Regions from separate parts of the Ruminococcus sp. RTP21484sp1_RTP21277st1_D2_RTP21277_210401 genome, predicted to be linked through region 1. Evidence: riboswitches for the same ligand, from Rfam matches in the RefSeq annotation. Region 1 holds a riboswitch; each other region holds the start of a gene.
What was found. Region 1 has a riboswitch for cyclic di-GMP ahead of AB5706_RS18225 (leucine-rich repeat protein). Riboswitches for the same ligand answer to the same signal wherever they lie in the genome.
Positions count from the first base shown of each region.

Region 2: it holds a riboswitch for cyclic di-GMP, as region 1 does, so the genes downstream of both, AB5706_RS09875 (response regulator) here and AB5706_RS18225 (leucine-rich repeat protein) in region 1, are expected to answer to the same signal.
Region 3: it holds a riboswitch for cyclic di-GMP, as region 1 does, so the genes downstream of both, AB5706_RS04270 (ATP-binding protein) here and AB5706_RS18225 (leucine-rich repeat protein) in region 1, are expected to answer to the same signal.
Region 4: it holds a riboswitch for cyclic di-GMP, as region 1 does, so the genes downstream of both, AB5706_RS04300 (5'-nucleotidase C-terminal domain-containing protein) here and AB5706_RS18225 (leucine-rich repeat protein) in region 1, are expected to answer to the same signal.

Region 1 is NZ_JBCOMJ010000032.1:35,061-38,429, forward strand. Features, by position in the region: gene AB5706_RS18220 (hypothetical protein) at 28-726, opposite strand; cyclic di-GMP riboswitch class I at 911-986, shown strand; gene AB5706_RS18225 (leucine-rich repeat protein) at 1,060-3,369, shown strand, end outside.
Region 2 is NZ_JBCOMJ010000012.1:60,938-64,306, forward strand. Features, by position in the region: gene AB5706_RS09870 (ATP-binding protein) at 1-403, shown strand, start outside; cyclic di-GMP riboswitch class I at 769-859, shown strand; gene AB5706_RS09875 (response regulator) at 1,093-3,369, shown strand, end outside.
Region 3 is NZ_JBCOMJ010000004.1:65,927-69,295, reverse strand. Features, by position in the region: gene AB5706_RS04275 (hybrid sensor histidine kinase/response regulator) at 1-1,314, shown strand, start outside; cyclic di-GMP riboswitch class I at 1,466-1,541, shown strand; gene AB5706_RS04270 (ATP-binding protein) at 1,742-3,369, shown strand, end outside.
Region 4 is NZ_JBCOMJ010000004.1:77,929-81,297, reverse strand. Features, by position in the region: gene AB5706_RS04305 (MutS-related protein) at 1-1,058, shown strand, start outside; cyclic di-GMP riboswitch class I at 1,251-1,326, shown strand; gene AB5706_RS04300 (5'-nucleotidase C-terminal domain-containing protein) at 1,415-3,187, shown strand; gene AB5706_RS04295 (ATP-binding protein) at 3,201-3,369, shown strand, end outside.

The sequences.
Region 1 (3,369 bases):
CTCCATTATGTATTTTTATAACAGGTATTAATATTCGTTGTTTTCTTTCAGATGTTCAAAACAGTAATGTGTTCCACCATAACAAGGGGCACCGCATCTCCAGCAAGTGCTGTATTTTTGAGGAGATATAGTATATCTATTTTTTTTTCTGGATCGATGGATTTTCATTTTGGTAAAAGCATATTTAGGAGAAGTTGTTAATGTTCTTCCAACCGGTGAAGATGTATTGTTGCTTACGCTGTTATTCTTCTTTTTGTGCCTTTTTTTGCTTGGAGACAAATTTGGTTTAGGGGCAACGTTTGGCACAATTTTAGCATTCGGGTGACGTTCAAAAATATTAGAGCTTTTATGCGTAATAGCTGAAGGCTTAATACGAGCTAACTTTTTGGCCGTTTCAAGTTGTACTATGGGTTTCGTTGGATCAATTTTTTTTAGGTGTTCGACATTTGGACATTTCTTTTTACGCTTAATAATTGTTATTGGTTTATTTTCTTTTGCTTTAGATACAAGTGTAGTGTTGGAGCCTTCGCAGTAGGCAATATTTTCACCCTTTTTTGGGAACTGTTCAAATTTTAAAGAACACACAAAACAATTTTGATTGTATTTATGACAAAATCTTGTACTTTCTGTAAGCTGCTCGCAGGTAATACGATATTCTCGAAAAAAGCGTTTGGTTTCGCCATTTATATTTTGCTCAAATATTTTGGAGATTGTTATTTCGCCCATATAAGATGCTCCTTTTCATTAATAACGTTACCACAATCTATTTTCCTCAAGTATAACACCACCATCCCCAAAATACCATAAAAATTTATGAAAAACATCCAATATAAGACCAAACTGTACCATGTATTTGTTGACTTTCCCATACCATAAGCGTATAATTTTGCTTATATAAATCAAGCAAAAACCGAATATCAGGCAAAGTAGTCGAAAGGCTACGGCGCAAAGCTATAGGGCCTGTAAAATGGTAGCCAGTTGCAATTGAACGTGAAAAGCATTACTTGCCTGAAGTGTATTCCGGTGAGTAGTGCTTTTATTTTTAGGAGGAAAAGAAGTATGAGGAAGAAAAGGATTTTAGCAGTATTGTTATCATCTGCAATAGTATTTTCCGGAATGTCTGGTAATGTATTTGCAGCGGAAGAGATTGTGCAGGAAGATGGATTCTCTGATGGGGAAGAGATTACAGAAGATGTAACTGAAGAATCTGTTGAAGACGTGAAAGAATCTGTACCGGAAATAGATCAAGGCTCAGAGGATTTTGTAGGATTTTCAGATGGTGAGAGTGAAGATTTTGTTAATGAAGAAGAGATAGAAGATGAAACTGATCCAGAAACTCAGGTATTTGTTGATGACAAGAATACTGTGACTGAAGATACCGATCAAAGTAATATTAAATGGAAAATTGTTGATTCTAATGAGGATGGAATGGATGATACATTAGTTATTAGCGGCAATGGTGATATGGAAAATTATAATGGGGCGAAATATACGCCATGGTTTCCATATGCTAATAATATTTCAAGTGTAATAATCGAAAATGGTGTGACAAGTGTTGGAATGTGTTCTTTTGAAGATTTTAAAAATCTAGAGAATGTTAGTTTTGGAAATTCTATAAAGCTAATAGGACAGAGTGCTTTTGAAAATTGTGTTAACATTAAGAAAGTTACGATTCCAGATGGAGTGATAAAAATAAATGGATTTGCCTTTGAAGGTTGTAGTTCTTTGGAAAAGATTGCTATTCCAGATACTATAACAGACATCGGGATGCGAGCTTTTTATAATTGTAAGAAATTAACATATGTTAAAATGTCAAAAAATCTTGTTAATTTAGGAGAAAGAGCGTTTTATAATTGCACTGGATTGAAAAATATTTATCTTCCATTGACACTGGAAAAAATTGGTAAAAGGTGCTTTTTCCGTTACATATCAAATACAGAGGAGATATATATTGACGCAATTCATTATGAAGGAACGTTAGTTGATTGGAAAAAAATTAATGGATTCAATGATTCTGATAGATGGGGATCATTAACAGAAGAGGTTCACTATGTAGCACATCACATAACTAAACCAGCAACTTGTTTAAAATCAGGGTTTGAAGAGTATTGGAGTTGCAATTCTTGTGGTGGAAAAGCATATACTGATGAAATGTGTACTCAAAAATTAGACAGTATTCCGGTAATACCTGCACTGGGACATGATTTAGATAGTGGCATAATAACACTGGAGCCAACTTGCATTTCTGAAGGAGTTGCGACATATTCGTGCCAAAGAGAAGGGTGTGACTATACAGAAACAAAATCTGTGCCAAAATCACAGAATCATGTATACAACCAGCCAACATATGAATGGAGTAAGGATAATTCTCAATGTACTGCAAAAGAAGTGTGTTCTTTGTGCGGAAATGAAAACACTGAAGTTGCAAAATCAAAAATAAATATTATTGAAGAAGCAACTTGTTCAGAGAATGGAAAAGCGCAATATATTGTTGAGTTTAAAAATACAGATTTTAAAACAAAAAATAAAACAGATATTATTCCAATGTTAGAGCATAATAATATTGAAGTAAAGTATAGAAAAGAAGCAACTTGTGATGAAGAAGGATATACTGGCGATACCTATTGTAAAGATTGTGGAAAATATTTAAGCTCTGGAGATATTATTGACGCTTTAGGACACAAATGGAATAATGGTGTAATAAAAACGAAAGCAACTTGCACAGATAGTGGAGAAAAAATTTATACATGTTTTAGATGTAATAATATTAAAAGCGAAGAAATTCCAGCATTGGGTCATTCTTGGAATGGTGGAATAATAACAAAAGAAGCAACTTGTACCGAAGATGGAGAAAGAACATATACTTGTGCAAGATGTAACGATAATAAAGTAGAAGAAATACCAGCAACAGGACACAAAATTGTAATTGATAAAATGGTTTCTGCAACTTGTACGAAGCCAGGAAAGATAGAAGGAAGCCACTGTTCAGTATGTGAAGAAGTATTAGTAGAACAGAAAACAATACCAGCAACAGGACACTCATGGAGCGAGTGGCAAGTTGTACGTGAAGCAACGGTGACAAATGCAGGTGAAAAACAGCGTACTTGTACAAAATGTGGTGAGCTTGAAAAACAGAGTATTGCAAAAATAATTCCAGCAAGTACACCTACACCAGCTCCAACAAAGGCACCACAGCCAACAGTTGCATCACAGCCAACAAATACTCCAGCTCCAACTGTAGCACCAACAAAACCATCAACCATAACAGTTACGAAGGGTAAAACAACATCAGTTAAATCAGATTCATCTTGGAAGAACGTAAAATACTCTACATCCAATAAAAAAGTAGCAACAGTAGATAAAAAGGGT
Region 2 (3,369 bases), on a different contig from region 1:
TCTAAATGCTGAACTTGCTACGATAATACTGGAAGATGCTGGTATGACCGTAACACGCGCATCAGACGGAAAAGAAGTTGTGGATTTGTTTAAAAATCATCCACGAGGCACATACGATCTTATTTTGATGGATATTATGATGCCAAACATGGATGGACACCAAGCAGCAAAAGCCATTCGAGCCCTAGGTATAGAGCGGTCCGATGCAGTTACGATTCCAATTATAGCTTTGTCTGCAAATGCTTTTATAGATGATATTCAGGAATCCCTGGATTCAGGCATGAATGACCATATTTCCAAGCCGATTAACATGGAGGAATTAACTGATACAATTGCTAAATACATTAAACGTGACACATGTTTGGCAAAGGAACTGAAGCAGAAACAAAATGACGGTATCTGAATCCGCAGATCCATGATACAGAAAAGAGGACGATGATGGAAGTTCCAGAAGGAGTGGACGCAGAGTTACTTGCAAAAAGTTCTCAGCAATCTGGAAATGGCTGTGTTGCTGACATCATTAGCAAAATCAATGCAAGGGGAACATAATTAAGATAAAGGCAGACCGGTGGAGAGCAAAATCTCTACCGGTTTTATTTATGAGATCAAATCAGAGCATGTGAGAAAAAGAGGTAAAATCATAATAGGAATTGCTGTGCCTGGCACAGATCGAATATCCGCAAAAATAGAAGTAAAAGATGTGTAGATTTTTTAAAAAAATTATTGACGTGAGGAAAACCACGTGGTATGTTTTTTGAAAAAAAGAGATTATTTTAAAGGCAAACCTGTTGAAAGGCAGGGTCGCAAAGCCAAAAGGGACTAAAGTCAGAAAACTTGACCATGTCAGCCGGTTGCCACTGTTTCCATATCATCATAATATATGGAAAAGATGTTTGAACAGAAGAGATTCCGATACCTTTTATACTATATAGATGTGTGATTTAAAAAAAATATAGTAGGGACACTGGCAGATTTTGGCAAGTGTCCTTTTTGTATGCAAAAATGGGTAACAAAACTAGCAGGGACAGGTTTTCTGTATACAGATAAAAGCAAGATGAAGAAGGCATAAGACGGAGAGAGGATTTTTATAAAATGAAAAATTATGAAGACAAAATATATTCCTTAGGTGAGACTGTAACGGGGCAGACACAGGCCATGTCACAGGCCGTACAGAAAACACTGGAAAATAATGGCGGGGTAGGTATAATGACAGGATCTTATGACCAAAACCTGTCTATTTTGTCTGTGAATAATCTGCTGTTGCATAGTACAGGATATACATTCGATACTTTCATGGAACAGACAAAAGGCTCATTGAGAAACTTCTTTTATGACGAGGAAGATATACTGGAGCGAGACCGTTTTTTGCAGCTTCACGGAACAGGGGAAGCACAGATCCTTGCAGCAGACGGTACAGTGAAAAATGTACGGCTTTGTAAAGAGGATGCGACAGATGAGGCGGGCAGACAGATCTGGGTTATGTCCGTACAGGTCAACTGGGATCATGTAAATTTGACACTGCTCAATGAGGCTATCTGTTCCGGCTTCTGGTATTTTGACTGTGACGAAAACAGTGAGATTGTGAATGCGAACTGGAGTCATGAATTCCGAAAAATGCTCGGCTATCATGACACTCTGGACTTTCCGAATAAACTGGAATCCTGGTCAGATCTTCTGCATCCACAGGATAAAGAAAGAGTAATGGTACAGCTTCAGGCGGCAATTAAGGATAAGACGAACCAGATAAAATACCAGGTAGAGTATCGTATGAGAATGAAGGATAATCAATACCAGTGGTTTCGGGCATCTGCAGAAGTAATACGCCGTCTGGATGGTTCTGCCAGCAGGATTGCCGGGATTTTTGTTAACATTGATGGGGAGAAAAAAGAAAGCATGCAGGCACAAAAATCTGCTGCTTTCCACCGGGCTTTTACGAAAGCAGATTTGTGCGAGTATTATGTGAATCTGGAAGCGAATACTTTTGATACCTTTAAGGTTGAACCGTCCTTGATGACCGTCTTTGAACAGAGTTATACGTGGGATGAATTGATTCGGCATTTTGTGGATTCCTATGTTGTGGAGACAGATAAGAAGGCGGTATCCTCTTTTTACGACCGTGGTTATATTGCAGAAAGGCTGAAGGGTCTGGAAACCGAATTGGCTTTAGAGTGCCGTATCACTCTGAATGGAGAAGAACGATGGGTCCGCAATGTGGTCATACGTGGCGAAATAGAGGATTCAGAATATGCCATGATCTTTCTGCGTGATATCACAGAGGCAAAGGTAGAGAGCGCACGGCATCTGCAGATGGCAGCGGACAATGCTTCCATGGAGCAGCTGATCCAGAGCATAGTGCGTCTGGTTGACCGCTTTGTTGTCTGTGATCTGGAAAATGACAGATATGAATTCTACAATCTGAATGGACAGATGATATATAAACCTCTGGGATTTTATCATGATTTTCAGATGCAGGTTCTTGAAAAATATAAGACACTGGAACCATTGGAAGCTATAGATATCCTGGTAGCCCCGGATAATATTCGGAAAAAACTGAAAAGTGAAAATGATATTTATAAGTTTGAGTATTGCAGCCTGGATGAAAAGACTTATAAAATCGCTTCTTATATTCCCTTGGAATGGAAGAATGGAAAGCTGGAAAAGGTATTGCTGGCATCCATGGATGTGACACAGGAGAAGAAAGCAGAGATTGAATCCCGTCAGGCACTGAAAGAGGCTTACCGGTCCGCAGAAAACGCAAATCGTGCGAAAACAGAATTCCTTTCCAATATGTCCCATGATATCCGGACACCAATGAATGCCATTGTGGGTCTGACGGCAATCGCAGGAGCAAATATTGAGAGTCAGGACAGAGTTATTGAATGTCTCAGCAAGATTACAGAATCAAGCCGTCATCTGCTGGGACTGATCAATGAAGTGCTGGATATGGCACGTATCGAAAGCGGAAAAATGACGCTGGCACAGGAAGATTTCAATCTGTCAGATCTGGTAGATAATCTTATTACACTTACGAAACCGGTGCTTGATGAACATAAACATAATTTTGATATACACATCAATCATATTGAACATGAGGCTGTCTGTGGTGACAGCTTGAGGATTCAGCAGGTATTTGTGAATCTGATGAGTAATGCGATCAAGTATACACCGGATGGTGGAAATATTACTTTTTCCATAGAGGAAAAGCCAAATGGATTTTCAGAACTTGGATGCTATGAATTTACGATTGAGGATAATGGAATCGGTATGTCACCGGAATTCCAGAAAATCATGTTTGATCCTTTCAGCCGTGCAGATGACCACCGGACAACCAGAGTTCAGGGAACCGGTCTTGGAATGGCAATCAGCAGA
Region 3 (3,369 bases), on a different contig from region 1:
CTGTCGGATGTGCTTCATGATCTGAAAACGATCATCAGCGGGCAGATCCATGCGAAGCAGCTGGAGCTCTATATGGATGCCGTGGATGTGACAAATGAGAATGTCTATTGTGATAAGACACGACTGAATCAAGTGCTGCTGAATCTTTTGTCCAATGCGATCAAGTTTACTCCTGCTGGCGGAACCGTTTCTGTCCGGCTGAAACAGTATCCGGGGTTCCAAAGAGGCAGTGAACTGTACGAGATCCGGGTAAAGGATAACGGAATCGGTATGAGTCAGGAATTTGTACAGAAGATCTTTTCTCCTTTTGAGAGGGAGCGGACTTCCACTGTGAGCAGGACTCAGGGTACAGGACTTGGCATGGCCATCACCAAGAATATTGTGGATATGATGGGCGGCACCATTGAGGTCCGGACAGAGCAGGGGAAAGGTACCGAATTTATCGTCCGACTGCCATTCCGGACTCAGCCTGAGCACCAACGTATAGAGAAGATCATAGAGCTGGAAGGTCTTAAGGCTCTGGTTGTAGATGACGATTTTAATACCTGTGACAGCGTGACAAAAATGCTTGTGAGGGTTGGAATGCGTTCGGAATGGACACTTTCCGGTAAGGAGGCTGTTCTGCGTGCACGACAGTCTATGGAGCTTGGGGATGCCTTCCATGCTTATATCATCGACTGGCGACTGCCGGATATGAATGGTATTGAGGTCACCAGACAGATCCGCAGTCTTGGTGACGATACACCGATCATTATTCTGACTGCTTATGACTGGTCAGACATCGAAGTGGAAGCCAGGGCTGCAGGAGTAACTGCATTCTGTGCGAAACCTCTGTTTATGTCCGATATCAGAGATACCCTGATGACTGCCATTGGCCAGAATCAGGCTGAGCAGGAGAAGCCTGTTCTTCCGGCGGCATGCTCAGATTTCAGAGGCAGATGTATACTGCTTGTGGAAGACAATGAGCTGAACAGTGAAATTGCGGTGGAGATCCTTAATGAATATGGCTTCCTGGTGGATACTGCAGAAAATGGGGCAGAGGCAGTAGAGAAGGTCAAGAGGTCGAAACCGGGCGGTTATGATCTGGTGCTGATGGATGTGCAGATGCCGGTAATGAACGGATATGAGGCCACGAAGCAGATCCGTGCCCTTAGGGATCCGGCACTGGCAGGAATCACCATCCTTGCCATGACGGCCAATGCTTTTGACGAGGACAGAAAGAAAGCGTTGGAATGCGGTATGAATGGATTCTTATCCAAGCCAATCGTTATAGAGGAATTGATCAGTACATTACAAAATAATCTGACAGATTAGTAATAAAAACCTGCTAAGAAGTTCGGTTAACAACTTTTTAGCAGGTTTTCAAATTATTTTTAAGCGTTAAAGCGGTGAGGTTTTTCTTGTGTAAAGTGGAGCAAGGGAGTATAATAAAATCAGTTTTTTTGTATAATTTTAAATGCTCTAATATGGAAATCGGCAAAACAGATGAAAGTCTGCGACGCAAAGCTACAGGGCCTGTAAAATGGCAGCCAGTTGCATGAAATGAGATGCGCTGCCTGTTTGGCAGCGTTTTTATCACCCGGGGCATTGCAGAGATGATGGAAATTACACAGCAGCAGTACACAGCAACAGGGATGAATGCACATATTGCAAAACCGATTGATATAAAAACAATACTTGCTGTTTTTGACCTGGTGTTTGGAACATCATAAAACACAAACGGATGAAGGAAATAAAAAATATGGATAAAAGTAGAAAAAAATCAGCCGTACTATTTGCATGTATATTTGTGGTCCTGGGAATGTGGATGATGTTATCGGTACACTGCCAGGCTGCTGAAACGAATAATGATGAAAAACAGCCACAGACCATCCGTGTCGGCTCATTTGAGGATACCTTTAATTATGTCGATAAAAACGGTGTCAGACGAGGTTATGGCTACGAGCTCATGCAGGCTCTGGCAGGTTATACCGGATGGAAATTTGAGCATGTGAAATGTGACTGGTCCAACTGTTTTGATAAGCTTGAAAATGGTGAGATTGATATCATGGGCGATATTTCTTACACCGATGAACGTGCACAGAAGATGCTTTTCCCGGATGAACCCATGGGTGAGGAAAAATATATCCTTTATGCTGATTTATCGGATACGGATATTGGGACGTCTGATTTCAAATCTATGGACGGTAAACGTGTAGGTGTGCTCATGGGTACTGAGCCTGAAATCATGCTGACAGAATGGGAAAATAAGAATGGCATACATACAGAACATGTAAATGTGAATAATAATGATGATGTCGAAAAGAAATTAGCGAATCATGAAATCGATTGTTTTGTATCTCTGGAGGAATCCATCTGGTCTGAACAGGGAATATCATCCGTTACCACGATTGGTAAATCCGGCATATATTTTGTAATAAATAAAGAGCGCAGCGATATCAAGACAGAGTTGGACTGGGCTATGCGTCAGCTGGATCAGGATAGTCCTTTTTTCAAGGCGGATCTGTATAAAAAGTATTTTACGCTTGATTATTGTCAAAGTCTTACAGGCGGAGAAAAGTCCTGGTTGGAAGAACATGATGGTATCCGGATCGGATTTCTGAGTAATGATGCGGCAGTATTTTCTCTGGACGAAGAGACTGGAAAACTTACCGGTATGCTGGCAGAATATTTCTCTTATGCCAAAGACTGTCTGGGAAATCAGACACTGGAATTTAATATACAGGAATATGATGATTATGATGAAATGCTTCAGGCTTTACAAGAACGAGAGATTGACATGATTTTTTATGCTGGCAGGAATCCATATTTTGCAGAAAAAAACGGATATACACTTACAAACACAGCCTGGACCTACAGCCTGATGGCGGTAACAGATGAGGAAAAATTTGATGAGAATAAGGTGTATACTGTAGCTGTGCCCAGGGAAAAATATGCCTTAAAACAGCATATTGCATTCAGTTATCCCCAATGGAAGCTTATAGATTGTGATTCGCTTGACGATGCAGCAGATATGGTCATTCATGAAAAAGCAGACTGTTTCCTCATGGGCGCAAGTCAGGCACTAATATATGATAACAGTCAAAATTTCAAGAGTATTCCACTTACAAAAACAATGGAGGCATGCTTTGCAGTTAGAAGTGGAGAGGGAACCCTCTTATCAATATTGAATAAAACCTTAAAGGCTATGCCGTCTGACATGCTTACAAGTGCACTTGCTATTTATGACAGTACAGCAGATAAGGTAACATTTTTGGATTTTGTAAAAGACAATATGCTTGCTTTTTTTGTTACGGCAGGATTTTTTGTACTCACTATCATTAGTATTATCCTCGTACTTTTACGGAAGGCAAGGAAAGCAGAAGCTGT
Region 4 (3,369 bases), on a different contig from region 1:
TGGATTGTTATGCACACTTGCTTCGAATGTTATCTGTTGCAGAAAAAATAAAGAATGTGCAATGGTCAGAAACAAGAAAGCAGATGTCTGCTATTGCAGAAGCCAGAGCGGTGTTTAAGGGTCTTAACCGGAAAGCAATTTTTTTGACCAGTAAAAATACAGATGGAGGAGATCCGGCACAGATTCTTATGGACTATATCAGAATGCTGACTCATATAGACATTCTGGTTTATAACGGTCTTTTGAAAAAAATTCAGGACAAAACGGACTCTATTTTGAAGCTTATTGATAATATTGGAGAACTGGACGCGTGTATTTCCATTGCGTCTTTTCGGGAACTTCTTACGCTTTGGTGCAAACCTGAGTTTAAAAGCTGGGAAAGTGGTGTCACGCAGATTGAAATGGCTGTAGAAGATCTGTATCACCCACTGCTTCAGGAGGCAGTTGCCAATAGCTTTCAAGTAGCCGGAGGAACTTTGGTAACCGGTTCTAACGCATCCGGAAAATCTACATTCCTAAAAAATGTTGCAATGAACAGTATTCTTGCCCAGACGCTTGTTACCTGTACTTGTTCATCCTACCAGGCACCGTTTTTGAAAGTTATGACATCTATGGCATTGCGGGATGATATAGAGAGTGGAGAGAGCTATTTTATTGTAGAAATCAAGTCGCTGAAACGAATATTGGAAGAAAGTAAGAAAAGGGAGCCACTTTTATGTATTATTGATGAAGTGCTTCGAGGTACAAATACGGTTGAGAGGATTGCTGCTTCATCCAGAATTTTAAATGCACTTCGGCAAAAATGGGTGCTGCCTTTTGCAGCTACTCATGACATAGAACTGTCGTACATTTTGGATTCCCAGTATGAAAACTATCATTTTGAGGAAGACGTACAGGAAAAAGAGGTGGTATTTTCCTATGTCCTGAAAAATGGAAGAGCCACATCCCGAAATGCGATTCAGCTTTTGGATATGTTAGGTTATGACAAGGAAATTGTAGAGGATGCACGAAATGCGGCATTTAATTTTGAAAATAAAGGAATCTGGGATGCCTTATAAATTCAGCAGATCATGTCTGGAAACAGTAATGTCAATGCTGCGTGGACTTCGGAAGAAGGAGAACAGTTCGAGTATATGTATCGGCTGTTCTTTTTTTATTTTTAAGTGTTAAAGCGGTGAGGTTTTTCTTGTGTAAAGTGGAGCGATGGAGTATAATAAAATAGGTTTTTTGCAGAATTTTAAAAGCTATAATAAGAAAATCGGCAAAACAGACGAAAGTCTGTGACGCAAAGCTACAGGGCCTGTAAAATGGCAGCCAGTTGCATGAACTGATGTGCACTGTCTGTGAGACAGTGTTTTTTTACGGTGTTACTTCATAGATGTAACAATAATAATTTTATTTGAGAGAGAAAAATATGAAAATCAAAAAAGTACAAAGTGTATGTCTTATTTTGGCATGTGTGGCAGCAACAGGACTTATAGGGTGTGGGAAAACAGATGAAACATCAAAGAAACACGAAGCAATTACTTTTATGGCTCCTTATCTGGAGGTGGACAGCTTTATAGAAGAGGTGCATAAAACATATCCAGAGGTTAATCTCGAAGTAATCACGTATAGCGGGTCAAATACAACAACCTATCTACAGAATATGTTAGAGGCAGATGATCTTCCGGATATCTGCACACAGACTTTTTATAAGCCAGATGTGGTGGATGTCAGTGATAAGATGATTGATCTCTCCGGATACGATTTTACAGATAATTATGTGGAATCACGTCTGAAAGAGGTATCCGATGAGGGTGCACTTTATATGCTTCCATCTTTGTACAACTGTTATGGAATCACTTATAATAAAACACTGCTTGAGCAACATGGCTGGAAGCTGCCAACATCTTTTACAGAGCTTGAAGAACTTGCAGGCAAAGCAAAAGAAGCAGGAGTTACGTTATGTATGGCACAGATTCAGTATCCGGGTTCTGCCTTCCAGTATATATGTAATATTGCGGATGCGGGATTCCTTGGTACCTTGTCTGGAAAGCAGTGGCAGAAAGATTACCTGTCAGGAAAGGCAAATGTCAGTGACACGGAAGGCATGATGGACAGCATGGAATATATCCAAAAATGGAAAGACATCGGTATGTTTGACAGCAGCAACAGTGATCCGATAGATGATAGTAAAACAAGAGAAGCTTTTATAAAGGGAAACGCACTGTTTCTATTGGGACCACAGAATGGCATTATGGACTCAGAAGATACAACGGACAAATTTGGTCTGATGCCATACCTGTCTGAAGATGGAAGCCAGAATGTATTTATTTTAAATGTAAACCGTTTTTACGGATTGAATAAAAAGTTGGAAAATAATCCGGAGAAACTTGAAGATGCATTAAAAGTCATGAAGGTGCTGTCTACGGTAGAAGGAACCAGTGCCCTGTATCCGGAGAGCACATTAAAAGCAGGACTACTTCCTTTTAAAGATGCAAAGGCGGATGATACCTACTATGCAGATATTTCGGATTTTATCAATGCAGGGAATACGACACCGTTTATTTATTCTGGATGGGAAAATACGATTGTAACTACCGGAACCAAAATGCTGGAATTCATGCAGGATAAGGCATCAATAAAGGATGTAGCAGATCAGCTGGATGAGGATCAGGACAGCGTGGTAAATAATCAGCCGGAAGTGTTCACAACAGCTACAGAGGAAATCTCACAGGAAAGCTGTGCAAAGCTGGTGGGCAGATGCTTTGCCGAGGCGACCGGAAGTGACATTGCTCTTATATCCCTTGGAACATGGATCAGTGGAAATGGCACTAACCAGAACAATGGTGGCGTGAGCGGAAAACTGTATGCAAAGAATATTACAGACTATGACATCTGTACCATTCTTCCGACAGGCTGGTCACAGACAATCCAGACGGTCAGATTAACAGGAAAACAGATTCAGGATTTATATAAAGAAGGATATGATGCAGCCGGTACAGGAAACAATTATCCTTATGTGCTGGTAAGTCCGATGGAGCTGGAAGATGAGAAGACTTATCAGGTTGCAATTTCCGGAATCAGTGAAAAACTGGCATCAGAAACAGAAGTGACAGACAGTGGTATTGTAGGTATGGATGCGGCAAAAGAATTTTTTGGGCAATTTAAGACTTTAAGTGAAGCAGACGCTGAATGGAAATAAGCGGAGGGAAAGGATGCAGAAGACAAAGAGTTATCGGAACTTAATATTGTGTTGCTGTATAGCTGGTATAGCGATGCTTCTTGCATTTTTTTTCCTGTATCAGACTTATATCCGGGATATCATCTATGAGGAACGGTTAAACCAGATGGAAGAGATTACCCATCAGATGTTTCAGAATCTGG